DNA from 3 places in the Halomonas sp. 3D7M genome. Region 1 is predicted to be linked to each of the others. Evidence: predicted binding sites of a transcription regulator. Region 1 holds the regulator's gene; each other region holds the start of a gene.
What was found. Region 1 encodes PhoB, which activates phosphate uptake and scavenging genes when phosphate is short. Its sites were predicted from a motif close to TGTCATANNNNTGTCANA; they were not measured.
Positions count from the first base shown of each region.

Region 2: INT22_RS09750 (PhoX family protein) is a predicted target of PhoB. The motif match lies at 8,309-8,326, and genes of this name have one in related genera.
Region 3: INT22_RS17450 (CYTH domain-containing protein) is a predicted target of PhoB. The motif match lies at 2,622-2,639, and genes of this name have one in related genera.

Region 1 covers NZ_JABUZF010000063.1:503-10,309, forward strand. The annotation lists gene INT22_RS02015 (hypothetical protein) at 73-429, opposite strand; gene INT22_RS02020 (HU family DNA-binding protein) at 429-701, opposite strand; gene INT22_RS02025 (NAD(P)/FAD-dependent oxidoreductase) at 806-1,996, opposite strand; gene INT22_RS02030 (chorismate--pyruvate lyase family protein) at 2,084-2,665, shown strand; gene ubiA (4-hydroxybenzoate octaprenyltransferase) at 2,700-3,590, shown strand; gene phoB (phosphate regulon transcriptional regulator PhoB) at 3,711-4,400, shown strand; gene phoR (phosphate regulon sensor histidine kinase PhoR) at 4,403-5,719, shown strand; gene INT22_RS02050 (hypothetical protein) at 6,020-6,322, shown strand; gene INT22_RS02055 (hypothetical protein) at 6,717-7,037, shown strand; gene INT22_RS02060 (copper chaperone PCu(A)C) at 7,136-7,615, opposite strand; gene cysZ (sulfate transporter CysZ) at 7,741-8,475, opposite strand; gene phoU (phosphate signaling complex protein PhoU) at 8,544-9,269, opposite strand; gene pstB (phosphate ABC transporter ATP-binding protein PstB) at 9,300-9,807, opposite strand, start outside.
Region 2 covers NZ_JABUZF010000175.1:29,126-38,932, forward strand. The annotation lists gene INT22_RS09725 (efflux RND transporter permease subunit) at 1-2,575, opposite strand, end outside; gene INT22_RS09730 (efflux RND transporter periplasmic adaptor subunit) at 2,562-3,722, opposite strand; gene INT22_RS09735 (TetR/AcrR family transcriptional regulator) at 3,824-4,477, shown strand; gene INT22_RS09740 (LysR substrate-binding domain-containing protein) at 4,588-5,481, opposite strand; gene INT22_RS09745 (hypothetical protein) at 5,667-5,987, shown strand; gene INT22_RS09750 (PhoX family protein) at 6,107-8,242, opposite strand; gene hemP (hemin uptake protein HemP) at 8,499-8,666, shown strand; partial or broken gene INT22_RS09760 (TonB-dependent receptor plug domain-containing protein) at 8,777-9,807, shown strand, end outside.
Region 3 covers NZ_JABUZF010000264.1:84,595-94,401, forward strand. The annotation lists gene INT22_RS17440 (esterase-like activity of phytase family protein) at 1-655, shown strand, start outside; gene INT22_RS17445 (ion transporter) at 729-1,652, opposite strand; gene INT22_RS17450 (CYTH domain-containing protein) at 1,682-2,590, opposite strand; gene INT22_RS17455 (TIGR00153 family protein) at 2,726-3,406, shown strand; gene INT22_RS17460 (inorganic phosphate transporter) at 3,416-4,681, shown strand; gene argA (amino-acid N-acetyltransferase) at 4,828-6,141, shown strand; gene glnH (glutamine ABC transporter substrate-binding protein GlnH) at 6,396-7,133, shown strand; gene glnP (glutamine ABC transporter permease GlnP) at 7,201-7,857, shown strand; gene glnQ (glutamine ABC transporter ATP-binding protein GlnQ) at 7,854-8,582, shown strand; gene INT22_RS17485 (C45 family autoproteolytic acyltransferase/hydolase) at 8,575-9,606, shown strand; gene INT22_RS17490 (MurR/RpiR family transcriptional regulator) at 9,578-9,807, shown strand, end outside.

The DNA of each region.
Region 1 (9,807 bases):
GCACTGGCTCTGTATAAATCGTTACCCTAAGGGTCCCCAAGCCTCGTAGTTTTCTCTAAACCGATAATAACGCTATAGGTACTTAAGTAGTTTCTGCAGCTTATTCATATCGGCAGAGTCGCCCACTAGGCGGACTTCACCGGCTACCATGCCATCTAGAAATGCCTGTTGCGTCGGCTTTTTAAGGATTTTCAACGCGGCATCCTGATCGCGAAAACGAAGCTCAAGGTCTAGGTCAACGGGTAGCCCTTTGCCGGTATCAATGCCTTTCGGCGCCATTCGATAATACCGGGCAATGCTGAGGTCTTCCGTGGCAACGCCCCAGTCCAGACCGCGCATTCGCTCAAGTTGCTCACGAAAGCGCGGCTTGCGTCGCAGGGCTCTTTTAAGCAGTAAGCTCAGTAGCCACAGCGTCAGCTTGAGTTTCATTAGGAAACGGCGTCCTTAAGCGCTTTGCCCGGCTTGAACGCAACGTTTTTGCTGGCAGGAATCTGTAACGGCGCGCCAGTTTGGGGGTTTTTGCCAGTACGTGCGGCACGCTGGCGTACGGTAAACGTTCCAAAACCAATCAGAGCGACATCTTCGCCTTTGGCAACGCTGTTAGTGATTTCGTCCAAGATAACGTTCAGGACTTGGCCTGCTTTGTCTTTGGATAGATCAGCGCTTTCAGCAATTGCGGCTGCGAGTTCAGGTTTGCGCATAAAGGTATCTCCCTATGTGGAAATCAAGCGTAAGTTCATCTGTGTTGTTAGAAGCACTGCCCAGCTGGTTAACTTTTTTAGCCTAGTCGCTAAGGCGGCGAAAATCAGCCTAGCAGCGCAGGTGCTACTCTGGAAAGCTCCACTTTCCTTCTCACGCAGCTGCCTGTCAACGCAAATCCAATCAAACGACCGTCTTTATTTTCAGCAATCGCTGTCATTTCACCGCTTTCTCCCTCAATTCTCCACCGTGCTGGTGTGGTTACCGGTGGGTAGGCAACCACGGGTAGTAAGGGCGTTTTCACAATGACGGGCCACGCCCCAAAGCTGACGCTGGTTGGTTTTCCGGCGAGTGTTGACGCCAGCGCTTTTACGCTCGCCTGCAGGGGCTGCACGTACATAGCGTTAACTCCCTCAACGCAAGCCACATCGCCCAACGCAAATATGTTTGGTCGAGAGGTGCGTAGCTGGCGGTCAACCACAATACCGCGATGGCTAACCGTCAGCCCGGCTGCTTCGGCAAGTTGAGTGCGCGGAGCTAAACCCGTGGCGAGTAACACGATGTCGGCAGCATAAAGGTCGCCATTATCAAGACGAAGTGATAGGACGTCATCTACGTTAAGTGCCAGTGTTGTTAGGTTATGCCCTAAGGCAAGTTGGATGCCTGCCTCTTGGAAAGCATCCGCCAGCGCTTGGCCGAGTGGTTCTGGGAGCAGACGTTGCAGCGGGGTACTTTCTGGCGCAATGAGGGTGACTTGGTGGCCGCCAGCATGGAGATCATTGGCGAACTCGCAGCCCACCAGCCCAGCACCGACAACCGCGACACGTTTAGTAGGCGCTGCGCCTAATGCGGCATAAAAGCGGCGATATTCGTCTAAGTCGTTGATGGTGAAGCATCGTTTGGCGACACTTTCAGGCACGCTGAACGGCGTATGGGGCGCCGCACCAGTGGCTAGCACCAGATCGTTATAGTGGAGCTGTTGGCCATTACTGAGTTCTACGCATTGGTTATCCACATGCAGGTGTGCGACCTGGGTGTGGGTAATTAACTCAGCGTTCAGCTCTTCTGCGACGCCGCTGGCGTCACGTTGGGCGAGTTGGTCTGGCGTTAAGCGTTTCGCAAAGCCAGTAGAAAGCAGCGGTTTACTGTAATCATCGCCACTATCGGCACTGATAAGGGTAATGGCACGTGTATCGCCTTGTCGGCGTAGGGCGCGCGCAAGGCCAATCCCCGCCATGCCGGTGCCAATAATAATCAGTGCCGAATGGGAATATCGCGATATCTCGTGTGAGGGCATGCAGTCACCAAAAGTCGGCGGAACAAAAGCCTGTGAGGTCACCATGTTACACTAGCTTTCTGTGTATTGACCGCCTTGGAGACTTTGGTGATCGCCCCTACTGTTCGGCAAGCTTGCCTATTTCCTCATCGACTATTTCCTCACTGGCTCCCTGTTGCTGCGGCTCGTCCTGCAATGAGCGCTTCGTGGTGGCAGTGGGTGGCATCGACGGACTCCTTAACGACGCGGTTAACCGTCGCAGGCGGCACAAACGCATTTCGGGTGCAATTGTTACGTCAAACGATTGGCTTACCTCTGCGGGACGAAGCGCTAGCGCTGGGAATTGAACCGCGCCGCTATGCATGGCTGAGGGAAGTAGCGTTGTGTGTCGGCGATAAGCCCTGGGTAGTAGCACGCTCGGTAGCGCCACTTAGTCAATTACAAGGTAAGGGGTTAGAAGGGCTTGGCGAGCGTTCATTAGGCAGCTGGTTGTTTCAACAACCTGACCTGGTGCGTGGGCCACTCTACGCCACTCGCCATCAGCCACGCTTTGTCGCGGAACACTCTGCGTCGCTTTTAGACAGCGTATGGGGGCGGCGCTCAGTGTTTCAGCACAGTGGGCTATCGCTGTTAGTGCAGGAATACTTTTTATCGACCATGGCAGATGATCTTGCCCTGTCTTCGCGCTAGGCTATCGCCAGCGTTTTCTTTTTGAGAGGTAAGCATGGACCGTTCTCTGTTGAGGCCAACGGGATGGGCTCGGGTGGCTGATTTTTTACATTTAACGCGATTGGATCGCCCGATTGGTACTTGGCTATTGATGTGGCCCACCTTATGGGCATTGTGGATAGCAGCAGAGGGTGTGCCTGGGCGGAATGTTCTGCTGATCTTTATTGCTGGCGTTTATGTGATGCGCGCCGCGGGCTGCGTGGTTAATGATTACGCTGATCGTCATTTCGATGGCCATGTAAAGCGCACTAAACATCGTCCGCTAGCCACTGGTCGTATCAGTGAAACCGAGGCGCAGCTGCTGTTTATCGCGCTGGTAGCCACTGCTTTCATTTTAGTGCTATTGACCAATTGGTTTACGGTGCTGTTGTCGATAGGGGGTGTTGTATTAGCGTTCATTTACCCGTTTATGAAGCGCTACACCCATTTACCTCAGGTAGTGTTGGGGGCTGCGTTCTCTTGGGCGATCCCCATGGCATTCGGTGCGGTATTGGGTCATGTGCCGTTTGAAGCATGGCTATTGTTTAGCGCGAACGTGCTGTGGACCGTTGCCTACGATACCCAATACGCCATGGTCGATCGCGACGATGACCTGAAAATTGGCATCAAATCTACCGCGGTGCTGTTTGGTAGCGCTGATCGTCTGATCATTGGTGTACTGCAAGTGGCGGCACTTGGACTACTTGCCTGGGTAGGATGGCGTGTTGGTTTAGGTGGCTTTTTCTGGCTTGGGCTAGCCGCTATGGCCGCTACGTTTGTCCACCAACAACGCTTAATCGCTGGCCGTGAGCGCGACCGCTGCTTCCAAGCATTTCTTAATAATCATTGGTCTGGCTTGTTAATTTTTGCAGGTATTGCACTAAGTTGGTGGCCAATAACTGGCTAAATATCCTCTATGTCATAAAATTGTCATCGAGTCATGGTGTTATCGTCACTGACATGTCTTTGAACTGTTTTTTAAACTATTTTTTTAATTAGTTTTCATTGAACACCGTGAGGCCCTGGAATGACCGCCAAGACCGTTTTGATTGTCGATGATGAGGCGCCTATTCGCGAGATGATCGCAGTGGCGCTGGAAATGGCTGACTATCGCGTTCTTGAAGCGGATAACGCCCAGGATGCCCACGCGATGATGGTTGACCACCAGCCAGATCTGCTTTTGCTGGATTGGATGATGCCGGGCACCAGTGGTATTGAGCTTGCAAGGCGCTTAAAGCGTGAAGAAGCCACCGCCGAGGTGCCTATCATTATGCTGACCGCTAAAGGCGAAGAAGATAACAAGATTCAAGGGCTTGAGGCTGGGGCGGATGACTATATCACCAAGCCTTTCTCTCCCCGCGAACTGGTGGCGCGCTTAAAAGCAGTATTGCGACGTACTACCCCCCGAGGTGTCGAAGATCCTATTGAAATTAATGGCTTGCTATTAGACCCAGTGAGCCACCGTGTGAGTGCTTACGGTAAGGCGTTAGAAATGGGGCCGACGGAGTACCGTCTGCTGCAGTTTTTCATGACGCACCAAGAGCGCGCCTATACACGTAGCCAACTGCTCGATCAAGTGTGGGGCGGTAACGTATACGTTGAAGAGCGGACGGTAGATGTTCACATCCGACGTCTACGTAAGGCCTTAGGAGAAGCTCACCAGAGTCTCATTCAAACGGTGAGAGGCACTGGGTACCGTTTTTCCGCGCGGGTGTAACGGTGCGCCTGTGGAGCCGAGAACTATGGCGAATTGCGTGGCTGGCCGCTTTGGGCGCTTGTCTGGGGTGGTTGCTGGGTATGCCAGGTCTTGGAGTTGCTGCGGGGCTTGCCGTTTGTCTGGTGTATCAACTGCGCCAATTGCGAGCGCTCTTTAAGTGGTTAACGCTTCATCCTCATGATGAACCCCCTGCTGCGAGCGGCATGTGGGGCGAGCTTTTTGATCGCTTGTATCGCTACCAAAAGAGCCAACGGATTACTCAGAATCGCTTACGTGCCACCCTTGCACGTATTCAGGAATCATCCGAAGCGATGCGTGACAGTGTCGTTATGCTAGATCGACATGGCGACCTGGAGTGGTGGAACAGTGCCGCGACAGAAATGCTGGGCTTGCAAACAGCCCACGACCGTGGCCAGCACATTACCAACCTGCTTCGTGACCCGCGATTTATCAGCTACTTTAATGCACGTAAATACGGTGAGCCGCTGACCTTAACGTCGCCCATCGATGAACGGCATATCCTTCAATATCAAATTACTCTCTATGGTGATGATGAGCGCTTGGTAATGGCGCGAGATATTACCCGCTTGCATCGTTTAGAGCAGATGCGTCGTGACTTTGTCGCCAATGTTTCCCATGAACTACGCACACCGCTAACGGTATTGATGGGTTATTTAGAAACCTACAGCGACTTAAAAGAGCAACTTCCACCACGTTTGGGCCGAGGTATTGCTCAGATGGAAGAGCAGACGAAGCGTATGCAAAACTTAGTCAATGATCTGCTACTGCTCTCTCGGTTAGAAATTGATCAAGGTGGCGAGGATCATCATGCGTTGGCGTTAGGGCCAATGCTCGACGCCATTCGCCGCGATGCGCTAGCGCTCTCTAATCAACAGCACAGTGTTCAAGTCGCGCTTGAGAGCGATGCCCGTCTGATCGGCAGCGAGCAGGAACTGCATAGCGCTATTTCAAACCTAGTGTTTAACGCTGTGCGGTATACGCCAGAGGGTAGTCAGATAACACTTCGCTGGAAAACCATGCCCAATGGCAGTGCTTGTATTGAAGTTGACGACGATGGTGAGGGAATTGACCCTGTGCATATTCCACGCTTAACCGAGCGTTTCTATCGCGTTGATAAAGGGCGTAGTACCGCAACGGGTGGTACCGGGCTTGGTCTAGCGATTGTAAAGCATGTGTTGCTAAGACATGACGCATTGTTACAAATTGAATCTCGCCCTGGCGAAGGAGCCCTCTTTCGCTGTGTTTTTCCGTCTTCACGTGTTGTCAAAAGCGAGTCCGCCTCGCGCAATTCTGTTTAAGTACAAGTGATGTATAGGTGTGTCATGCTTGTCATACAAGTATGGTCACATAATACTCATGTGCCATTTCTAACCACTTTCCCTGCTTGATCTGCAAACGCTTTAAGCGCCCTTTCTATTATTTTTTATTGACTAAGTGTTTGTTTTGTTTGATTTTTTATATAATTTTTGATTTTTTGGCACATCGTCTGCAAGTGTCTTGGTACTTGGTAAGAGAGAAAACCATAGGATTTGGTAAGCCGAAAGGCCGTCTTTCTTACTATTTAAGCAGTACCTGAACAGCGATCTAGGAGACGGAACATGATGTCCAAGGAACTACTCAAGAAAGCTGGTATTTTAAGTGTAGCGTTCGGTTTAGTGGCTAGCCCTGCAGCATTCGCTCAAGAGCCAGCAGACCCCGCGAACAATATTTCCCCTGACGAGCAGCCTGTTGAGACTCAATCCGAAAGTACAACAGATTCAAGTGATTATGATAGCCAAGAGCTGACTCATGACGAAGGCGATAACGCCAGCGACATGGAACCTAGTTCAACTAGCCAGGACGATTCAGAGTCTGGCTATGACAGCACAGATGAGTTGCCTGAAGAAAATAGCGGAATGTAACATTAACTTTGGTTACTTATCTTTTCAAAAGGTACTATAACTCTTACGCTTACGGATGAGCTATTCAGAGGCATGGATGTCAAATTGCATGGATGCTCCTAGATTCAAGGATTGAATCTTTCGACGGTCAACACGCTAGTTAGGGTTAATTCCAAGGCTGGAGCCCCTCAAACGGATAGGAAGCTAGTGTTACGTATCGCGATACTAAGAGTGCTCAAGACCCCACTTCGGTGGGGTCTAATTTTTTGTGTATAGTATAATCATTGTTACGTTGCCCACTGTTTCTTGGTGTTAAAAATGCAATTATTCAGATGACACGTTTTGCGATTGGCAAAAGAAGGTACCTTGTATCATTGCATTGTCGGTTGCTCCATATAGCAAGGAGTTTTTATTTATGTTGTTGAAATCATTTGTTAAAAGCACTGTGGTTGTAGGCTTATCGTTGGGGCTTATCGCAAGTCCATTAGCGTTTGCACACTCTTCCATTGAGCTGAATCAAGGACGTGCTGAGAACCAAGAAATTATTCAACCTCAATCTCGTAACACATCGGGCCCTGCAACCTATTCAGCTAAAGATTTGATCAATGATAATGAGAATACTCTGATATATGCTCCTTCAAGCCGTGCCAGTGACGCTGATGATGACTCTAAAGAGCGAGCAGGTTATCGCGCTGAAGAACTCAACCGTGAAGAAGGTAGCAGTACACGCTGGTAAAGAGGGCGATGGTTAAACGTGTGTGACAAATAAGTTTTATAGCAAAAACCCCGCTTCGGCGGGGTTTTTGTGGTTAAGACGGTGATCGATTGATCCTGTTAATGCTGGTGATGGCGGTCAGCGGCGGTGCTTCCTTCTTGGGCGCTTTGAACCCAAACTTCTATTTCAATAGCGTCTTGCTGGGCAAATTCGAGCGTGATGGGAAACCGGTCACCTTCTGCCAATGGCTGATGTAATCCCATTAGCATTAAGTGATAGCCGCCACCTGGGCGCATTGTTAGCGTTTCATCTTTAGCGATTTCGATAGCACTGACGTGGCGCATTTTCATCATATCGCCTTCCATCTGCATATCATGTAGCTCAACACTTTCGCTCACAGGTGTCTGCGCGCTGACCAGTGTGACGGACTCTGTATGAGCCGTAATATCCAGATAAGCGGCACCATTTGCCACACCGGGGGGAGTTGGCGTGGCAAAAGGATGAGCGATCCTTAACTGGTCGGTTTGAACGTCGTGAGCCGACGCGAAAGAGATTGAGCCAGTGAGGAGAGCCGTCAACCAGAGTGCGCGGGTCAGCATGGTCGTATTCCTTGTAGGGGCCTTATCTTCTTAACAAGGCTTATGCTTAATCTTGAGAATAATAGTGAAGCCAAACAACCTTAAGGTAACAAATAGGTTGTGTCAGCGTTATAGCGATTAAGCCATCAGCGATGAGGCGTAATGTCGCGCGTGCCGCGGTAGTGGTCGTCCCACATTAAGACGGCACCTGCCACCGCGCCGGGAATTAAGAACAGGTTGGCGAGAGGAATCCAGGTCACTAACATGATCAACCCGCCGTAGGTGAGGCTTGGCCACCACCGTTGCGATAATCGTGTACGCATATCGCGAAACGTAACCTTATTGTTATCCATAGGATAATCTAAATAAGTGATTGCCATGATCCACGCGGAAAAAAGGATCCACAAAATAGGCGCTATCAGGTTCAGGCCAGGTATCCAGCTAATGATAAACAGTATCACCATGCGTGGCAGAATATAACCGAGTTTGACTAGCTCACGACCCAAGGCATCGACGGCGGTTTTAGCGAGTCCGCGGTCATCCAGGGGTTCACGTCCTGTTGCTTGGCGCTCTACCTTCGCGGCTAAAAAACCATAGAAAGGTGCGGCGATTAAGTGGGTGACCAGGGTGAAGGTAAAAAAGATCACCAGCAGTAGGCTGATAAAGAACAGTGGCCAGATTAGCCATGAGAGCCACTCAAGCCAGCTTGGCACCATTGTCATCGCACTGTCTAGCCAGCCAGAAAAGCGGCTGACCACGAAACTGAGCATGCTGGCATAAACGATTATATTGACCACGATAGGTAGGAAAATATAGCGCCGCAGACCTTTCTGGTAGACCAAGCGAGTGCCTCGACTCAGCGCTGTCATCGCATCCAACATGTTTGCTCCTTAGAAAAAACGCCCAGAGGGGATATCTGGGCGTATTGCAGGAGGAATCGCGTGCTAGGTCAAGATTTTTTAAGTACCTGCGGGTCGATCGTGTCGGGATCGCTATGGCGAATATCTAACCCTTTGACCAAGTAGACAACGTACTCCGCCAGGTTGTTGGCATGATCACCCACGCGTTCTAAGGCACGTAGCACCCACATAATGCTAAGTACGGAGCTAATCGAACGTGAGTCTTCCATCATAAAGGTCATCAGCGAACGCATGGCGCTACCATACTCATCGTCAACGAACTCATCTTCGCGCACAACTTGCATTGCAAGATCAGTATCAAAACGCGCAAAAGCGGTAAGTGAATCGCGAAGCATTTTACGCACGTGCTCGCTGATATGGCGTACTTCGACTAAACCACGAATACTGCCGCTACTTTCGCTCAACAGTAGTGCATTTCGAGCAATTTTGCTGGCTTCATCGCCGATACGCTCAAGGTCAGAAGTTGCGCGAATAACCGCCAGCACTAAGCGCAAATCGGAAGCTGCGGGCTGACGACGCGCTAATACCCGCGTACATTCATCGTCAATTTGCAGCTGCAGGTCGTTCACTTGGCGGTCATTGTCGCGCACTTTCTCAGCAAGACGGCTATCACCTTCCAGTAGCGCAAAAACAGCATCTTGCACTTGTTTTTCCACCAGACCGCCCATGGCCATCAGGTGGGTTTTTAGCTCCTCCAGCTCTTGGTTGAACTGGCGAGAGATATGTTGGCTGTGGCTATCGCTCGTAATATCCATTGAGCACTCCTGACGTGATGTCTTTGGGGCCTAGGTGATGCGGCCGGTGATGTAGTTTTCGGTGCGTTGTAAACGCGGGTTGGTGAACACTTGATCCGTTGGCCCGTACTCAACGAGTTCACCGTGCTGCAAAAAAGCCGTGTAGTCAGAAACCCGCGCGGCTTGCTGCATATTGTGGGTAACCAGCACTAGCGTTAGCTGTGATTTAAGGTTACGAATCAGCTCTTCAATTTTCAGCGTTGAGATCGGGTCTAAGGCTGACGCTGGTTCATCAAGTAGCAGTACATCCGGCTGTACGGCAAGCGTACGAGCAATGACCAAGCGCTGCTGCTGGCCGCCAGATAGCTGCCAGGCCGATCGGTGCAGACGATCTTTAACCTCATCCCACAGTGCTGCCGATGTCAGTGCCCATTCGATAATGTCGTCTCGCTTCCGCTTGGGTAAGCGTTGCTGTAAACGCAGGCCAAAGGCCACGTTTTCATAAATCGACATAGGGAAAGGGTTGGGTGTTTGAAACACCATCCCAACGCGCCGTCGC
Region 2 (9,807 bases), on a different contig from region 1:
TACCCACGGCTTCGCTACGTTCGGCGGCCTCTCCACCGGTTTCAATGCGATAGCCAGAAGGGAGGTGAATTTCTCCTGCATTTAGCGCGTTCTGCAACGCGTCCTCTAGCTGTGCCATGGAAACTGCCGGCAACGCATCGGCTACCAGGTAGCCTTGCACTAACTGCACCCGTTCCGCATTACGGCGAGTAATCACACTCCAGGCTGGCGTTAGCGATACCTCCGCCACTGCCGCTAGCGGCAACCCCTCTGCGACGCCATCACTGACTAAGCGCAGCGCAGCAAGCTGTTCAGCATCGGTGCGCCATTCACCAACATAACGCACTCGGACGGGAAGCTGCTGAGTATCTTCCAGCAGCATGCCTGCAGACTGGCCTGACAGTGCAGCACCAACCTGTTCCGCTAGGCGTTGTGGCGTGAGGCCTGCATCGTGAAGCGCCGTTTGGTCGATATCCAGCGTTAGCCTGGGCAGGTCGCGCTGCATGCCTGCGCGCACATGGGTTACCTGAGGCAACTGATGCATTAGATTCGCTAGTTCAAGTCCCAGCGATGACAGTATGTCCAAGTCATCGCCATAGACCCGTAGCTCAATCGGTGCTTTAAACGGAGGCCCCTGCTCATACTTACGCACCACGCTTTGCGCCTGCGGAAAGTGCTGATCAAGTACTTGCTGCAGCATTGGCACCCGCTGGTTAGTCACCGCTAACGACTCGGCATCGACAATTAAGTGTAAAAACGCTGGGTTGTTATCCTCATTGGTCAATACGTTGTAGTACATCATGGGGGCACTTTCGCCGATAAATGCCGACACCCGCTTGATGCCCGGCAGCTCTCGGATAAGGGTTACGGCTTCATCGGCCAACGCAGCGGTATTGGCGATGCTGCTAGCCGGTGGCAAGCGTACTTCAATGTGGAATTGGTCACGGTCTGCCGGTGGAAAAAACGCGACGTCTAACGTTGGCATTAATGCGATACCACTCACAGGCACGCATAAGGTAATGATCATGGCAGCCACCGGATGACGCAGCGAGCTACGTACGGCCCCCCGAAAACCACGCTTAATCACGTTATCTTGTGAGCCTGACGGTTTCTTCGCCACGCTGGCCAGCAGCATCGGAGAGAGCGCTGGCACTAACAGCAGCGATACCAAGTAAGAACTCACCAGCGCTACAATAACGGCCAGGGCTAGCGGTCCTACGAACTCTCCGGCGGGCCCCGGCATTAGCACAATTGGCATAAACGCCAGAATGGTCGTCAGGGTGCTAGCCAGTAACGGCACGGCTAAATGGCGCAAGGCATCTCGGGTCGCGGCAATCACTGAGTCCCCTTGCAAGAAACGCTCACGAAGGGCGTTGGTCATGACAATGGCGTTATCCACCATTAACCCCAGCGCCACAATAATGCCGGTAATGCTCATTTGGTGGATATCAATACCCAGTGGCTTGAAAAACGCCAACGTGAGCAGCGCCGTGGCGGGAATCGCTAGTCCCACCGTGATCGCCGAGCGCCAGCCCATGCTTAAAAACAGAATAGCCACTACCAGCACTAACCCTATCAGCAGGCTGCTAGCGACATCGCTTAAGCGCTGATTGGTGTAACTGGCTTGTTCAAACACCACTTCAACATCAAGGCCCACGGGCAGCTCGTCAGCAAACGCCATTAGCTGTTGCTGAGCCCGTTCAACCCAAACATCAATACGCTGGCCGGGAGCCATACGGGCACCCACAAACACAGCTCGTTCGCCGTTAAGCAGCGCCATGGCGGCGGGCGGGTCCTGCACGCCGCGGCGCAGCTCGGCAATCTCACCTAGCCTCACCGTTTGGCCCTGCCGGATAGCCACGTCGACATCGCGCAACCTGTCCAACGTATCAAATTCACCGCTCAGCCCGACCGTTAGCCGATGGCCTTGAGTAACCACTTCGCCTGCCGTGCGGCGGCCATCACTTGCTTCAATGGCGGCGGCCAACTGGCCTACAGAAAGCCCCAACGCATTTAGCTCTAAGGGGTCGACCATGACCTCGACCTGCTCTCCTGCGACACCAAACAGATGGGTGTATTCCGTGCCTGCAACACGCCTAAACTGATCTTCTAGGCGTTCAGCATAACGCTCCATCAACTGCGGATTGGGCGAAGAATCTAGTGTCCAGCGCAGGGCGGCCACCATGCTAAAGGCGTAACCGCGGTCATCCAGCAGCTCTGGTGTTTGCACACCGGTTGGCAAGGTTGGCGCGATATCGCCTAACTTATCTCGTACTCGGCTCCACACGGGGGCGACATCAACAACCGCGTCTTCTAATTCAAGACTGATAACAGCGATGCCCTGGCGCGACGTAGATTCAAGCACTTGGATTTCTGAAATAGTGCGCAACTCGTTTTCAATGGGCCGCGCTACCAGCGCTTCAACCTGCTCCGGCGTAGCACCAGGAAACGGCGCAAGCACGGTAGCCATACGCGCAATCAGATGAGGGTCTTCTGCCCGAGGAAGCGTTTGAATAGCCGATAGCCCAGCCACAACCAGCAACCCCAAGGTTAATGCCACTAAACGGCGGTTAAATAACCACTCAATGCGCTGCATAAGCCATATCCTCGCTGAGGGTGACCTGCTGCCCAGGGGTGATGCGGTGAATGCCGCTAGTAATTAACCTTATTCCTGGCTCAAGGGTTCCGCGCACAAAGGCTTGATCGCCTTCAGTGTGCAGTAATTCCACGCTCGCCCGTGCCACACGAAAATGCCCCTCTTCCAGCGGTTCTGCCACCAGTACGTTCCACAATCCTCGCTCGGCAGCACGTAAGGCATCTAGCGGCACCCAATAGCCACTGGCAGGCTCTACCACTGCGTAGCCAAGTTCAACGAGATCACCAGGCACCGCGCTGTTTGAGGCGTCAAGCGAGACAACCAGCGTCTGCATGCGGCTGTCGCTGTCAATATGGGGTAGCCGAGCACGCACCTTACCGCCGATAGCGTGGTGATTAACGTTGAGTGTTACCGTCTCGCCTGGTGTAAACGTCGACGCTAACCGAGCAGGCAATCCTAGATGCGCTTCAAGTTGCTCAACATCGATCAGCTCAAACGCGGCGGTACCGCTAGTCACTAAACTACCAACGCTGACATGACGCTCAATGACGCGTCCGGCGAAGGGCGCTTTTAATGTGCTGTCCTCAAGATCAGCAGTAAGACTGTCTCGTTCCGCCGCCAGTGCCGCAAGGCGGGCTTGAAGCGTTAACCGATCCGTGCGCGCTTGGTCCAACGTCGTACGGCTGGCGAAGTTACTTTGATTAAGCTGCGCTTCACGCTCTTCTTGGCGCTGGGCAAAAGCAAGGCCGGCGCGGGCTTCCTCACTGCGTGCGGCCACTTCTGCCAAACGGCTTTCAAGACGACGGGTATCCAGTATCGCCAGCACATCGCCCTGCTCAACTGCACTCCCCCTATCAGCCAACACTTCGCTAACACGGCCAGCGGGTTCAAAGGCAAGCGACACTGACTGACGTGCAACCACTCGCCCCGTTAAGCGCACGTCCCGCTCCAGCTGTTCGGAGTGGGCAAGAGACTGCGTCACCACTTGCAACAAAGCGTTATCCGTTTCTTGCTGGTTAGCCAACTGGGCACGACTGTGCTGGCTAGTAAGCGCAACCACCGCAACTACCGTGATACTCATCATAATTAAGGCCGCCAACGTGCCACGACTCCGGTGGCGCCAGGAAGTATTGAAGGAAGTGTCCATAATGGCCTCGAAATGGTTTATTCTTGAACGATACGGTTCACTATAATATGTGTACGCCAGCGTTCAATATTTATTTATTCGATAGGCACGGATTTTACGCAATGACGGACTCGCAACCTTTACCGCCTGACAAAAAACGCAGCGCCGGTCGCCCCAAAGACATGGCTAAGCACAACGCGATGCTAGACGCGGCGGCCTGCCTATTTTTTCGCTTTGGGCTCGAAGGGGTGACCATGGAAGCCGTTGCCCGTGAAGCGGGTGTTTCCAAAGTGACTGTGTACGGCCATTTTGCAACCAAAGAAGCGCTATTTGGCAACGTCATTCAGCGTGAAACCGCCCTCATTCGTCATGGGCTAGAACAGCTTCCCGACACTCATGAAGTCGTGCGTCAGTCACTGATTGAAGTCGGCACAAGCCTCGTGCGCTTTTTGTTGGAGCCCCACGTGTTAGCCGTTGAGCGCGTTATGAGTACACAGGGAAGTCAGCACCCCGAACTGCTACTGGCCTTTTTCGAATCAGGCCCCTGGGCCACTAAAAAGTGGCTGCAGGAAAAGCTTGAGGGGCTAGCCCGCGCCGGGCACTTAACACTTAACGCACCCACACTAGCCGCCGACCAACTCTGTAGCATGTGGCAAGGCATGTTAGTTATGGAGGTGCGTATGGGGGTTCGTCAGCTCCCCAGCGATGAAGAGATTCATCGTCAGATCAGCAGCGCAGTGGATGTATTTTTGGCGGCGTATGGCAAGCAGGCGTAACAGACATGGCAAGCACATGCCTCCTGCGACGATCATGTGATGGCGTAGTGGCTCGCCCTGAACGGGCCATCCCAGGGAATCTCACTACCGCTAAATGCAGTGCGTTAAGCTCACCCCTCCCGTAATGCCTCTACCACTCGTTCAGCCAATACCTCACTGGCATCACTACTGCCCGCACGCTTGACAAGAAATACCTGATAATCGCCCAATGGCGGTAGAGCATCGTTGTTTAACCGTTTGAGCGGTGGGCGAATCAAGCTTTTCGGAAAAGCCGTCACAGCCAGATCAGCCAGCATAGCCGCTTCCTGACCAGCACAATGGTCACAGGAGTAAGCGATCCGGTAATTAACCCCAGCATGATCAAGGGCGTTTAGCGCGATCCTCCGCCACGCACACCCCTGTTGAGCCAAGGTCACCGGCAGCGGTGTGCGTTCTACGGCAACGCCATCCTCACGACCAGCCCACACTAACGGTTCGCTATGCACCACATCACCGCGCGCCGCCTGACCAGGCTCTCCGCCCATCACCAGCGCCAAGTCGAGTTCTCCCTCATCCAGCCTAGCGAGCAGGTCTTTGCTGCGCCCAACGACGACATCGACCTGCACGGCCGGATGCGAGCGAGCAAACTGAGCAAGCACATTGGGTAAAATACGCCCAACGACGTCGTCAGTTATACCCAGCCCCACGCGCCCTTCTATGGTGGGAGCTAAAAACTGAGTCACGGCTTCAGCATTGAGCTTAAGCAGCCGTCGACCATAGCCCAGGAGTACTTCCCCCTCGGTAGTCAGGCGCACATAGCGCGCCTCGCGCACAAATAGCGTTTGCCCAAGTGTTTCTTCTAGCCGTTTGATCTGCATGCTCAGTGCAGATGGGGTGCGAAATAGCTGCTGGGCGGCGCGGGTGAAGCTGCCGCTCTCCGCAATCGTCACAAAGGTGCGTAGCACCTCGCTATCCAGTAACGGCAAGGCAGCTCGGCTGGGAGCTATGGTCGATAGTTGATTCATCACGCCCACCTTTCAGAAAAACTTAACGATCAGTGTAGATCTTTTCGTTTGATTGATCCAAGGCGAAGTACCAAGCTGTTCACAAGAGGTCGCGACCCTCTCACTTATTGACCACAAACCATGCCTGTCCAGTCGGTGCCCAGACACCGCTGCCTGCACAGTCGTTGTGAAAAAAGAGGTGCGCGATGAAGTGTGAATGTTCAGCCCAACATGCCCAAAATGCATGGGTAAAAGCCAGCCAATTAGCGCCGCCCCCAAAGCCACCACAAGTAGATTTTTACATGCCTGCCATGCCGTCAATGAGGCTAATTCGCGCGCTAGATATGGGCTGGTGGCGTTTCCGGCGGCGCTGTCTTTTCCGCCGCCATATACTGCCGCTATTGGCCTACGATGATCAGGTGCTGCTGGATATTGGCCATTGCCGCGAAGATATTCTCTGGGCCAACAAGCTCCCATTGAAGATCGACGCCATCCACGCGTTAGAAGCCCGGCAGAAAAAGCAGTAAGCCCAAAAGGCTCAGGATCAAAAAAAGCTCCGAACCTTTCACCGGTTCGAAGCTTTTAATGGAAGCTCTCAATAGCGTTTTAAGCACCCAAAATGGTGACTAGGACTCAACCGCTATTTTCACACCCCTATCGGCCCACCATCGCGCTTCTGAATAACTACGGTAGATGCCCGAGGGCGTACCTGACCGCTGGCCTCAGCGGTGGCATCTTGGGTCAGTGCACTACCATCCGCGGGCCAGTTGCCGGGGTGCTGAATATTAATAAACAGCGCCGTTTTGTCCGGCGTCGCAAAAATGCCGGTCACTTCACAACCGTTCGGCCCTACGGCGAAGCGTTTCAGTTGCTGCTGGTTGCTGTTGTTAATCACCGGGCCGGTACCCTGAATCTCGTCCAGGCTGTTAGGCACCACGGCTAATAGCTGGTCGTTGGTGTACTCGGTAATGCCTTCGTAACCATTATCGGTCTGTATCCAGAGAATGCCCTGACCATCATCACGCTGGTCAAACCACAGACCATCGGGGCTGGCAAACTGGTTCATTTCAGTCAGGCCAGAATGATTGCCTTCATCATTAGTGGCGGCACCAAACACAAACACTTCCCAGCGAAAGGCATTCGGCAAGCGGCTTTCACGCCAGCGGATAATGTGACCTGCTTCGTTATTAGCGCGTGGATTAACGGCGTTGGCCGGGGCTGTCTCATAGCCTACCCCTAGCTGAGCAATGTCATCGCCTTGATTGGTGAAAGTAGCCGCTGCAGCTTCTTCGCTACGCTTCGAATTATTGGTCAGCGTTAGATACACCTCGCCAGAGGAAGGATCCACGGTTGCCCACTCTGGGCGGTCCATTGGTGTCGCTCCCATTAGATCCGCTGCATCACAGGTGTTAATAATCACTCCAGCTAAATCATCCTCTGCCAAGCCCAAAGCCGTTGCCAACGAACGGCCATCGCGTGTTTGCGCGTTAGGTGTTAGCGGCAACCACTCACCGCTGCCATCAGCGTTGAAGCGAGCCACATAGAGGGTGCCGTTATCCAGATATTTACTACCAATGGCGAGGCGGTCATACGCTTCACCCGGACGATTGGCATCGGCGGGATCCCAGGCAGCGTCAGAAACATACTTATAGACGTACTCGTTGCGGGAATCGTGGCCAGAGTAGTACACCACGGGTTGCCCTGCTTCCAGCTTACCTAGCCAGCACCCTTCATGACGGAAACGACCAAGTGCCGTGCGTTTTACCGCGTAAGCATCACTATAGGGATCGACTTCAACTTGGTAGCCAAAGGTGCGCGCTTCGTTGCGGTAATCATCTTCAGCACGCTCGCCCCGTGGCGTGATATTGAAACGCGCAAACTCATCGTTTTCTTCAGAGGCATCACCCGCCGAGGTATCCCAACCATAGCGGCTTTTATCGGTAGGAATACCAATCCGCGCGTCGTCCTGGAAGAGTTGGCCGTGATTAATGAACACATTGGGCCAGTTCTCTTCGCAAGCGATATAAGTACCCCAGGGCGTTAACCCATTACCACAGTTGTTATTGGTGCCACGGGTTTGCGTACCCGCTGGGGAGAAACGCGTTTTCACATAGTCACTGCCTGCCACTGGGCCTGCAATTTCCATCACCGTCGCGCTGGTAAGACGGCGGTTATAGCGGGAGCCGGGCACATGCGACCAGTGTCCGTTAGCGTCTTTCTCAACTTCCACAATAGTGACACCGTGAGCGTTGATTTCAGTACGCGACTCTTCGGCGGGGCGCTTGCCTTCTGACGTATTGGTCGGGCCACCTTGAGGTGCCCACAGCGCTGCTTGATCGATATATTCGTTGTTGAGCACCAGCACAAAGCGCCGTGAGGCGTTGTCAGCATCCAGGGCAAAACTAGCCATTCCATCGTGGTTCATACCCACGCTAGCGGCTTGACGCTCGGCGGTCATTGACTGGTCGGACTGCCAGCTGTCACCAGCGCTCAACGGCGTGCCCCACGGCACCAGCACTTGGGCAACATAGCCTTCAGGCACTACGACAGCATCCGTTAGCGATCCTTGAACCGCCTCAAACGCCAGCGTCAACGGCGTTTTTTGCGCCCCGTTTGAAGCCAGTGCTTGGGCGGCACCGCCAAAGCCAAGCATTGAAGCAGCGGCCAAACCTAAGCCGCCCCGCATTACCGCTCGTCGCGAAACATGCTGCGCTAACACATCCGCAAACGGCTGGTTGCTGCTCTGATTTAACAGGCGATGGTCTTCAATTTCCTTGCTCATAACTACGATCCTCTCGTCACGGTTAACACGCGCTAGTTTTATGTTAAGAGGACACTAATCAATTTAAATGACAGGGTAATGACGAGAACTCTACTGTTAGGTGAACGTTCATTCGCAAGCTATTCCCCACCTTTAAAAACTGTTGGTTAAGCATCTGCACGGTGGTTAGGTAAGGTTGGGAGTGATGGTTGTGAGAGGTAGTCAAATCTGCTAAATTAATGCTAATAGTTATCATTACCACAGGAAACAACCTCTCATGCAGCCCAGAAAAAAAGACGTTCCGCCAGAAGGCTCGCCTAGCGCATCTCGCGAAGTGACAAGTCAGGCGCTGCTTGATCAAGACGGTCAGTTGGTTATTCACCATGAACAGCGACGCTATGTGCTGCGACGCACGAAAAGCGGCAAGCTGATCTTAACGGCGTAAGCCTTTTAAAATAATCACTTACCTACTACTTACCCTTTTAACCAGCCAGGTAGCCCATCGCACCCAGCCAGCAACATTATCCATCACTTTCTGCTGGAACTGTCTGGCCCATGAAACCAACTCACACGTTAGGCTTTTGCCTTACCTTACTCCCTCTTCTGCCTGCCAACGCCAATGACTCGGGCTTAGACCCCCTCACAGTCACAGGTACCCGAGCACCGACGGATCTGTCCCGCGCACCGCTGATTATCGACATCATCGACCGCCAAGACGCAACGCTTGCCACCGCGAGCCGCGTTGAAGACGTGCTGAGCCGCCAGCCTGGCCTGCATGTGGCTGGCCAAGGACGCCGTAACGGCCAAACGCTGAGTATGCGTGGCTTCGGCAGAAATGGTGTACTGGTGCGCCTGGACGGTGTTCGCCAGGATATTTCCACTGGCCATGTGGGCAACTTCTTCCTCGACCCAGCGCTGATCCAAGAAGTGCAGATTGCCCGTGGCTCGCTTTCCAGTCTGTACGGTAGCAATGCCATGGGCGGCGTTGTTAGCTTTACCAGTGTCGAGGCCAGCGACCTATTAGCCCCAGGTGAAGATAGCGGTGCACGTCTTTCTCTAGGCGGGGCAACAGCGAACGACGAGCTACGCGGCAGCCTGACGGCGTTTGGTCGCCGCGCCACGGCTAACGGGCAAGTGGATGGGCTATTTTCTGTGGGCCGTAGCGAGTCCGGCGATATTCGTCGCGCGGGCGGTGATGATGCAGTAGAAGATGCCAGCCTCAATAGCCTGCTTTTAAAAGGCGGCTGGGAACCAAGCGACGACCAACGGGTGTTTATTAGCTGGCAGCACTATGATGAGCGCGCCACCCAACCCGCTAATCCGCAACAGCTATCAACCAACGCTAGCAACCCATTACGCGACCGTGATGTTGAGAGTAATAACGTACAACTTGGCCACCGCTGGCAACCGAGTGGGGCCACTGAAATCACCTCTCAGCTTACCTTTAGCCAACAGGATATCGACGAACCACAGGCTAACCGTACCCTTGAGCGGATCGGCCTGCAGAGCGATGGCTATCACAGCATCGACCATGGCTGGCTTTCACAAACGCTGGTGTTTGGCGCAGAGCTGGAACAGGCTCGCCA
Region 3 (9,807 bases), on a different contig from region 1:
TGAGAAAACGCTGGTAGGTATTATGCAGTCCACACTGTACAACCCGGGCAGTACGGTGAAAGACCTGGATATCACCCGCATCGTCACGGTGAACCTGGACTCGGGCGAGACTGGACAGTACCTCTACCGCCAAGAGCAAAATCAGAATTCCAACTCAGAGCTTGTTGCCCTGAGCGCCACTGAGTTTTTGGTGCTTGAACGAGATGGCCGCTTTCTGAGCGGTGGCCCCGACGGTGATGAGGCTGCGGCGCCCGATGCTCAGAAGCAGGTTTATCGCATTGACCTTGCCTCGGGCACCAATCTTGAAGCGGTCTCAGCCAACGGCGACCTGAAACAGGATGCCGAGCTGGGTCTAACCTTGGCAGGCAAAACCTTGGAAGAAGTGGTTCTAGAGCAGGGGTGGGGCGCTCTGGCCAGCGCTGGAATTGAGCCAGTGAGCAAGTCTCTGGTGGTGGATATGGTGGCGGAAGTCAACTATCCCCACGATAAAATGGAAGGTCTATGGGTGATTGATGACCAACGCCTGGGGGTACTGAACGACGATGATTTCGCCACCTGGTCCACCGATGGTCAACTCGAGCAGAAGATGCTGGACGCCAACACTGTGGATGGCGGCCGCTTGTTTATTATCGAGGCCGACCTGAGCACCGATTGATCAACGTAGCGGCCTAGCAATCACATAATCTTCCTAAATGAATTACTGCGCGCCCTGGGTTTGGCTATTTTGGTTAGCTGTCCTGGGGCGTGTTTGTGTCTTCGTCTCCCCCGTGGCTATCTTTTTCTTTTTGATCTGCTGCTTTCTTACGCGGGTCTTCGCTGTCTTCATCCAGCCAGGTGCCACAGCGCAGGCAGTAACGAGCGCGCTTTTCATGGCGGTCATGGCCACAGCCGGGGCAGGCTTCTTCTGAATAACGGTCTTCGCGAATAGAGCGGATTACCTGGGCGGAAAATACCCCGGTAGGCACGGCAATAATCGAATAGCCCAACAGCATCAGAATCATCGTGATCGCTTTGCCTATCGACGTGGCGGGGACAATATCGCCGTAGCCCACCGTGGTCATACTCACGATCGCCCAATACATCGACATAGGAATGCTGGTAAAACCGGCTTCTGGTGACTCGATGGTGTACATCAGCGCAGCAAACAGTATGACGACCATCATGATGCTGCTAAAAAACAGCAGGATTTGACGAAGGCTGCGTTTAAGCGCATCGAGCAGTAAACGCCCCTCGCCGATAAACTCCATCAATCTCAAAATCCGGAAAATGCGTAGCACCCGCAGCACCCGAACAATGACGAGTCCGTGGGCACCAGGCATCAGCAGGACTAACCAGGCTGGGATAATCGCGATCACATCGACAATACCGTAGAAGCTTTTGAGGTAAATCGTTGGTCGCTCTAAACAGTAAATCCGCACCGCCAGTTCAATGCTGAAAAGTAGCGTAAATAGCCACTCTGCATAGTAAAAAATGTGCCCGTAGCGTTCGGAATAACTATCTACGCTGTCCAGCAAGATGACCGCCACGCTGATTAGAATGGCGATAATCAGCGCAATATCAAACCCTTTGGCTCCCGGCGTATCGGACTCGAAAATAATATGAAAAAGCCGTGTGCGCAGTCCTTCTGCACCGGGAGTTAATTGAAAACTCATCGCGACATCCTGAAGTGGGCTGAATGTTTCTAGCGTAGCGTGGTTTGATAGGCGAAGCGATGCGCCAGGGTTAACGCAGCAGCGCCATAAGCGGGCGTTGGGTGGCCATTATCAGTCAGTGCTGTGGTCAGCGTCTGAGCGTTACGGCGGGTACCTTCATCCAACTGCGGATGGGTCGCCAGTGTGGCTAATGCCTGCTGTGCGATAGTTAAGTGTTCCGCAAGACCACTGTCGTGGTAGGCGTCCAGCGCCACTGTGGCTCTGTGTAGCCACTCAGCCGGTGCGTCAGCGTCAGGTAGTGCCCACTGCTGCACGCCTAGCGCATTGCCGCGAGCGGCTTTGCTGGTATCAGAAGGGCGCAGCGGTACGCTTTCCGCGAGCGTTAATGCTAGCGCCCAAAGCGCCTCTGGTTCACCCGCTTTGAGTTCCAGCTCGACCTCGCAAATAGCCGCTTGAGCACCACCGCTGACAATCTCTCCTTCGTCCAACACTAGCTCGATATGGCTGCCCTGCCAGTCGATTTGCCAGCTGCGCCGGGTAAAGTCGGTGCGCAGCGCAGGTTGTAGCGCGGAAATGACGGTGCCTAGTGAACCTTTGAACGGCGGAAGGGCAGCCAAGCCATGCTGGTCAAGCTGTGGGCTAGGAACTTGCCACTCCCACTCTTGTCGGGTAGAAAGGCCGCCACCACCATGGCCGGCGGTTTTCACCGTTTGCAGCACGCGATCATCAACTTGGCGTAAGCGCACGGCAATCCGTGCATTCGCCATATCTCCCGCAGGGGTATCGAAATAGGTGTTCGACAGATGTTGACGTTGGGGTGTTTCGGCTAGTGCTGCGTGGCACAGCAGCGTGTTTAGTTGAGCTGGCGCAAGGGCGAGTTTAAGCTCTATTTCGGTAGGCGCTGAAACAGAATCAGCAGTAGATGTTGAATTTTTCATGACATTAGCCACCTTTGTATTGTGACGTTTCAATTAATTTTTCATGACATTGTGAACTTTTCATGACGGCGGCGAGCGCACTCTTTATACTGGCGCCGCCATTTCCAGGCTCCCCGAAAACAGGCTAAAGGCTATATGGTTACCTCCAACCCTTTTTCCGCGATGTTTGGCCGCTCGCCATTCCAGCCGCTGCTGGCCCACATCGTCAAGGCCAATGAATGTGCCGACCAACTGTTGCCGTTCTTCGAAGCATCGCTTGCCGGTGATTGGGATACCGCAGCTGTACTGCGTGAAAACGTTACCCGCTTAGAGCATGACGCCGACACGTTGAAAACAGAGCTTCGGCTTAACCTGCCCAATACGATGTTCCTTCCCGTCTCGCGGTCCGACTTGCTCGACCTTATCAGCGTGCAGGATAAAATCGCCAACAAGGTGCGCGACATTACCGGCATTATGCTGGGGCGTAAAATGCGTGTGCCCAATGAGCTGGCCGATCCCATGCGCGATTATATGCGTACCAGCGTGGCGTGTGTGTCCCAGGCTCGCCAAGCGCTTGAAGAGCTGAAAGAGCTGCTTGAGTCCGGTTTTGGACGCAATGTTTCCGATGTTATCCAGAATATGATCCGTGAGCTGCACACACTTGAGCACCAAGCCGACAGCCAGCAGATCGCGATACGTCGCCAACTGTTTGAGCTTGAAAGCCAACTTCCGCCTGTTGATGTGATTTTCCTTTACAAAATCATTGAGTGGGTCGGTGAAGTTTCTGATCGCGCTGAACGCGTGGGCAGCCGCCTACAGATTTTGACCGCACGCTAAGGGGTACCCATGCAGATTATTGCCCAGCACGGTGAAATTTTTATCATCCTGGCCTGTTTGTTTGGCTTTTTTATGGCTTGGGGCGTTGGCGCGAATGATGTTGCCAATGCGATGGGGACCTCGGTGGGGTCGAAAGCGATCACCATCAAACAAGCAATTTTGATTGCGGTAGTCTTTGAATTTTTAGGCGCATGGCTGGCGGGTGGTGAGGTGACCAACACCATTCGTAAAGGCATTATTGACCCAGAATTGCTCCAGGAAGATCCACAGTTACTAGTGTACGGTATGTTATCAGCGCTGCTAGCAGCGGGTACTTGGTTACTGGCAGCATCGATGAAAGGTTGGCCGGTTTCCACGACGCATTCCATTGTAGGCGCCATTGTGGGCTTTGCCGTAGCGGGATTGGGTGCCTCTACGGTTGATTGGGGCGCTGTTGGCACCATTGCAGCAAGCTGGGTCGTTTCTCCTCTTTTAGCGGGTACTATCGGCTTCGTGCTGTTCAAATCAGTGCACCACCTGATTTTTGAAAATGATAATCCCTTTATGGCTGCCAAACGCTATGTGCCGGGCTACGTATTTTTGGTTGGTTTTATTGTGGCGATGGTCACGCTAACCAAAGGTCTGTCTCACGTTGGGCTAGACCTGACCTTTAGTCAAAGCCTGCTGCTGTCTATCTTGTTAGGACTTGTGATCATGGGTGTAGGCCTGTTGATGCAGCGTCGTATCAAGTTTGAGAAAAATGCCAACGATCACTTTGGATACGCCAATGTTGAGCGGGTCTTCGGCGTATTAATGATCTTTACTGCGTGCGCCATGGCGTTTGCTCACGGCTCTAACGACGTTGCGAACGCGGTTGGCCCGCTAGCGGCGGTCATTAGCGTGGTACAAACTGGCGGCCAAATTGAAGGCTCTGCGTTGGTGCCCTGGTGGGTATTGGTACTGGGCGGTGCTGGCATCGTGGTGGGCTTAGTAACTTACGGCCACAAAGTCATTGCCACCGTGGGAACCGGTATTACTGAACTCACTCCCAGCCGTGGCTTTGCTGCCACGCTGGCAGCCGCGACCACAGTGGTATTAGCTTCCGGCACGGGTCTGCCAATTTCAACCACCCACACACTGGTGGGGGCGATATTAGGCGTAGGGCTTGCCCGGGGTATGGCGGCGCTTAACCTGCGTGTTATTGGCACCATCGCCATGTCCTGGCTGATTACGCTACCTGCCGGGGCTGGTTTGGCTATTCTGTTCTTCTTTATGTTCAAAGGCATGTTTGGTTAACAGCAAGGGGTAACTCCGCCCTATACGTGACTGCTTGGCCAAACGCACAGCGGCATCTTCTTTTACACAAGAAGGTGCCGCTGTTTTTTATGCTCTGTTAAAGTAAACGCTGATACTTTCATTCACCTGCTGCCGGAGAGCGGCCCTTGGACACACGCTTCCCTTTTGTTGATTGGTTTCGTAATGCTTCGCCCTACATTAATGCGCACCGGGGACGAACCTTTGTCATCTTAATTGAGGGCGAAGCCATGGCGTCTGGCCGAGGAGAGCAACTGATTCAAGATTTAGCGCTGCTACACACCCTGGGGGTGCGGCTAGTTGTGGTGTTTGGTATTCGCCCACAAGTGCATGACGCATTGACGGCTGCCGGTGTCGAGCCAACACGGGTGGATGGTCGCTGGGTAGCTGATCGAGCGGTGATGGCTCACGTGGAACAGGTGGCCGCACACCAGCGCTTATGGCTAGAAGCTCGTCTTTCCTTGGGGCTGCCTAGCACGCCGCTACACGGTGTAGAGCTTAGCGTGATTTCCGGTAACTTGGTGACCGCTAAGCCATTAGGGGTGCGTGAAGGCATCGATTTTGATCACAGTGGTGAAGTCCGCCGAGTGCGTTCGAGCGCTATTGAAGGGCTGTTGGAAAAAGGCTCACTGGTGCTGCTGCCGCCGCTGGGCTTCTCCAGCACAGGTGAAGTGTTTGATTTAGATGCCTCGGAAGTCGCACAACAGGCTGCCGTCGCGCTGAAAGCGGATAAGCTGATTCTATTAGGCGAGTCGGAAGGGCTTGAAGACGAACACGGTGCACTATTGCGCCAGCTTTCCCCGGCAGAGGCCGAGCCGCGCCTGCAACAGGCGTTACCGGGCAGTGAGCTGGCACGCCACTTGAACGCCGCCTGCACCGCCGCCAGAGAAGGGGTGGCGCGCACCCACCTGCTTTCCTGGCGCAACCACGATGCGCTGTTAGGGGAACTGTTCACCCGTGACGGCGTTGGCACCATGATCACCCAACACCGCTACGAGCAACTGCGCCCAGCCACGTTGAACGACGTCGCTGGCCTGCTAGAGCTGCTGGAGCCACTGGAGCGACGTGGCATGTTGGTGGCTCGTTCGCGGGAACGCCTAGAGCACGAAATCGACGACTACATGGTCATCGAACGTGATGGCATGGTGATTGGCTGTGCAGCATTGCATGTTTTTCCAGACACCACGGTGGGGGAAATGGCCTGTGTCGCGGTGCACGGTAACTATCGCGGCGGTGAGCGCGGCGAGCGCTTAGTGGAAGCGTTAGAACGCCGCGCCCGGCAGCGTGGGCTTTCCGAAATGTTTGTGTTAACTACCCACACGGCTCACTGGTTTGTCGAACACGGCTTCCGTGCTGCAAGCTTAGATGATCTGCCGCCGCTAAAACGCGAAGCCTACAACCACGCCCGAAAATCCAAGGTGTTGGTGAAAAATCTAGCCTAAAAACGCTTACTTAAAGAGAAATATCTAGATGAGCCGGGTGTCTTTGCGACACCCGGTTTCGTATGCGTGTAAAAAATAAATGAAAATATTTGGTCATTTTATGTATTTGTGCAATTATATTTGCAGATATGCTTGTAGATAAAACCAGCAAAGCCAATCCAAGCCCATCTAAACCAAACCAATAACAACACCGTTATCTACACGCTACGTCACTCACACATAACCAATAACATCGACGTCACGAGGACTTCTCCATGAAAACACTAACCACGTTAATGGCTGCTACTGCATTTTCTCTCACTGCAGCGACTGCCGCCGCAGACAAGCTAGTGGTTGCCACTGATACTGCCTTTGTGCCCTTTGAGTTTGCTCAAGACGGTGAATATGTCGGTTTTGATATCGATATGTGGACAATGATTGCCGAAGAGCTTGAGCTGGAGTTCGAACTAAGGCCAATGGATTTCAATGGCATTATTCCCGGCCTGCAGACTGGCCAGTTAGATGTTGCCCTGGCGGGGATTACTATCCGTGAAGACCGTGCCGAGGTGATTGATTTTTCAGATGGCTACTACGAAAGCGGCTTCCGCATCATGGTGCCAATTGATAGTGATATCGAAAGTGCTGAAGACTTAGCAGGTAAAATGCTGGCCGTTCGCACCGGCACCTCTGCTGCTGACTATGCACGGGAAAACTTCACCGACACCGAGCTACGCCAGTTCCCCAATATCGACAATGCCTACCTGGAGTTACGCACCGGCCGCGTTGATGCCGCGATGCATGATACGCCCAATGTTCTCTACTACATTGCCACCGCTGGTGACGGCCAAGTAAAAGCCGTGGGTGAGCAGATGATGGCGCACGAGTATGGCATTGCGTTTCCCAAGGGAAGCGAGCTGGTCGAGCCAGTTAACCAAGCATTAGCGGCTATGCGGGAAGATGGCCGCTACGACGAAATTTATGCGAAGTGGTTCGGCGAATCGCCCAACGAATAATCTCCTGAAATTTTATTTACTAGCGGAGGGCTTCCTCCGCTGACGTTGGATTGTCAGGAGAGTCTAGATGAATATCGATTGGTCGATTGTTATAGGGTTTTTGCCCGCGTTGCTCAATGGCGCAAAAATCACGCTGTATATCACCGTAACGGGGTTGATCGGTGGTATTACGCTGGGGGCTGTTATTGGCCTGATGCGCGCCTACGGCGGCTATATCCTCAATACACTGGCGTTTATCTACGTCGAAATTATTCGAGGTACGCCGATTGTTGTACAGGTGATGTTTCTGTATTTCGCCTTGCCGGTGCTGGTGGATATCCGCATTGACCCGATGACGACAGCAATCCTTGCGATTGTCATTAATGCTGGGGCGTACGTTGCTGAGATTGTGCGTGGCGCAGTGCTGTCGATTTCAAAAGGATTAACCGAGGCAGGACGTGCTATCGGTTTGCCGCGCTGGAAAGTGGTGGTCTATATCGTTGGACCGCTCGCCTTTCGCCGCTTGATTCCACCGCTGGGTAACCAGTGCATTGTCAGCCTGAAAGATACTTCCTTGTTTATTGTGATCGGTGTCGGCGAACTGACGCGCACCGGCCAGGAAATCATGGCGGCTAACTTCCGTGCAGTCGAAATATGGACGGCGGTTGCCGTGTTCTACCTGATTATGACCGGCACGTTGTCGCTGCTGCTGCGTATCGTTGAGAAGCGGATGAGGATCTTATGAGCGCCATCATAGAATTCAAGAATGTGTCCAAGCACTTTGGCCCGCTTAAGGTACTTGATAAGGTTGATCTGGATATCAATCGTGGCGAAGTGGTCGTGCTCATAGGACCATCCGGTTCTGGAAAATCCACCTTGTTGCGCTGTATTAACGGGCTGGAAATGATCACCTCGGGTGACCTTCTCGTTGATGGCATGAGCGTTAAGGGAGGCAACAAAACGCTGCGCGAAATTCGCCAGGAAGCGGGCATGGTCTTCCAGCAATTCAACCTATTTCCACAAATGACAGCGCTGGAAAATGTGGCCTTTGGCCAACGCCATGTGCGCAAAATGGGACGTAAGGCGGCTGATAATAGTGCCCAGGGGCTATTGGAAAAAGTCGGCCTGGGGGATAAATCGAAACACTATCCTCATGAGCTTTCTGGTGGGCAGCAGCAGCGGGTCGCTATTGCTCGGGCGTTGGCGATCAAACCCAAAGTAATGCTGTTTGATGAGCCTACCTCAGCGCTTGACCCTGAGCTTAAGCAGGAAGTACTGAATGTTATGCAGAAATTGGCAGAAGAGCAGATGACCATGGTGGTGGTGACCCATGAGATGTCCTTCGCCAAACAGGTTGGCACGCGCTTGATTTTTATGGAACACGGTAAAATTGCGGTTGATGCCAACCCTGTTGATGTCATTGATAACCCGCCTAATGACCGGATGAAGGACTTTCTGCGCCATGTCTAAACAAACGAGCTCTATTGGCTGGCAGATTATCAATGGGCAGCCACGCGACATCGGCGTTGCCCTTGGGCGCGCAGGGCGTGATGCGGTGCATCGCTTTTTGCTGCCAAGCGCTATCTGGGCTGAAATTAACGACCCGATTCACCGGAACGCTGTTGCTATCATGGCAGCCAATACGCAGCGTGATTTTCCTCAAGTGTGGGAAGAGCTAGAGGGGCTTGCGGAAGGTCTTAGCCTACCTATTGAAGCGGTATTTGCCTGGAACTGCCGGGGTGACCTGTTGGCCCATGCACCGGACGGCTGCACGACCTTGGTTCTCCCCGGAGAAACGCCGCTGGTGGCGCATAATGAGGATGGCCTGCCATTCTTCCGTGGCCACTGTTTTATGGCTGAAGTGACATCAGCAATGGGAGAGGGGTTTACCGCTTTCTGCTATCCCGGCTCGATACCGGGCCACACGCTGGCGTTTACCCGCCAGGGCTGGGTGCAGGCGGTCAATAATTTGCGCTTGCTCAATGTGACGCCCAGGGTGCCAAGAATGGTGTTAGGCCGGGCGGCTTTAAGCCAACCCAATGTGGCCGGTGTCGTGGCACTGCTGCAGCATTACAATGAGTGCGGCGGCTTTCATTTTTCGCTTGCCGAATGCGGGCAGCGAGAGGTGATGAGTATTGAGTTTGGTGGTGGGGATGCTGCCCAGATAGCGCTAAATGCCCCCAGCGTGCATGCTAATCATGCGCTGTATCACCCCAGTGGTCTGGCATCGCAATGGGTTACTGATTCCTCACGAGACCGACAGCAGCGTGGAGATCAGCTGCTAGCGGAAGGAGAGACTGCGCCGCTGGCTATCCTGCATGATCAACAAGCCAGCGGCCTGCCCATTCTGCGACTGAGTGCTGACGACCCTGATCACGAGAATACTCTGGTCACGGCGGTCATGCGTCTTGAAGTGGATGGTGTAGCATGGCAACTTTATGATCGCCCTGGAGCGCCACCCGCTTATGACGGAAAACTCTTCTTCGCAAGTTGACTCTTCGCCCTCTAAACACTCGATAGCTGAGCGCCAGCCCCCGGAAACCGTTGACGGTCTGCGTGAACTGGCGCTTAGCATTGCCCGGGGCGAGAGCGAGCTACGTCTTGGCCCCAAATCGCGAGAAGTGCTGGCACGCCTGATCGACCTTCAGGGGGATCAGGTGCTGCTGTCTATTTCTTCGGCAGCTCGTCGGCTAGA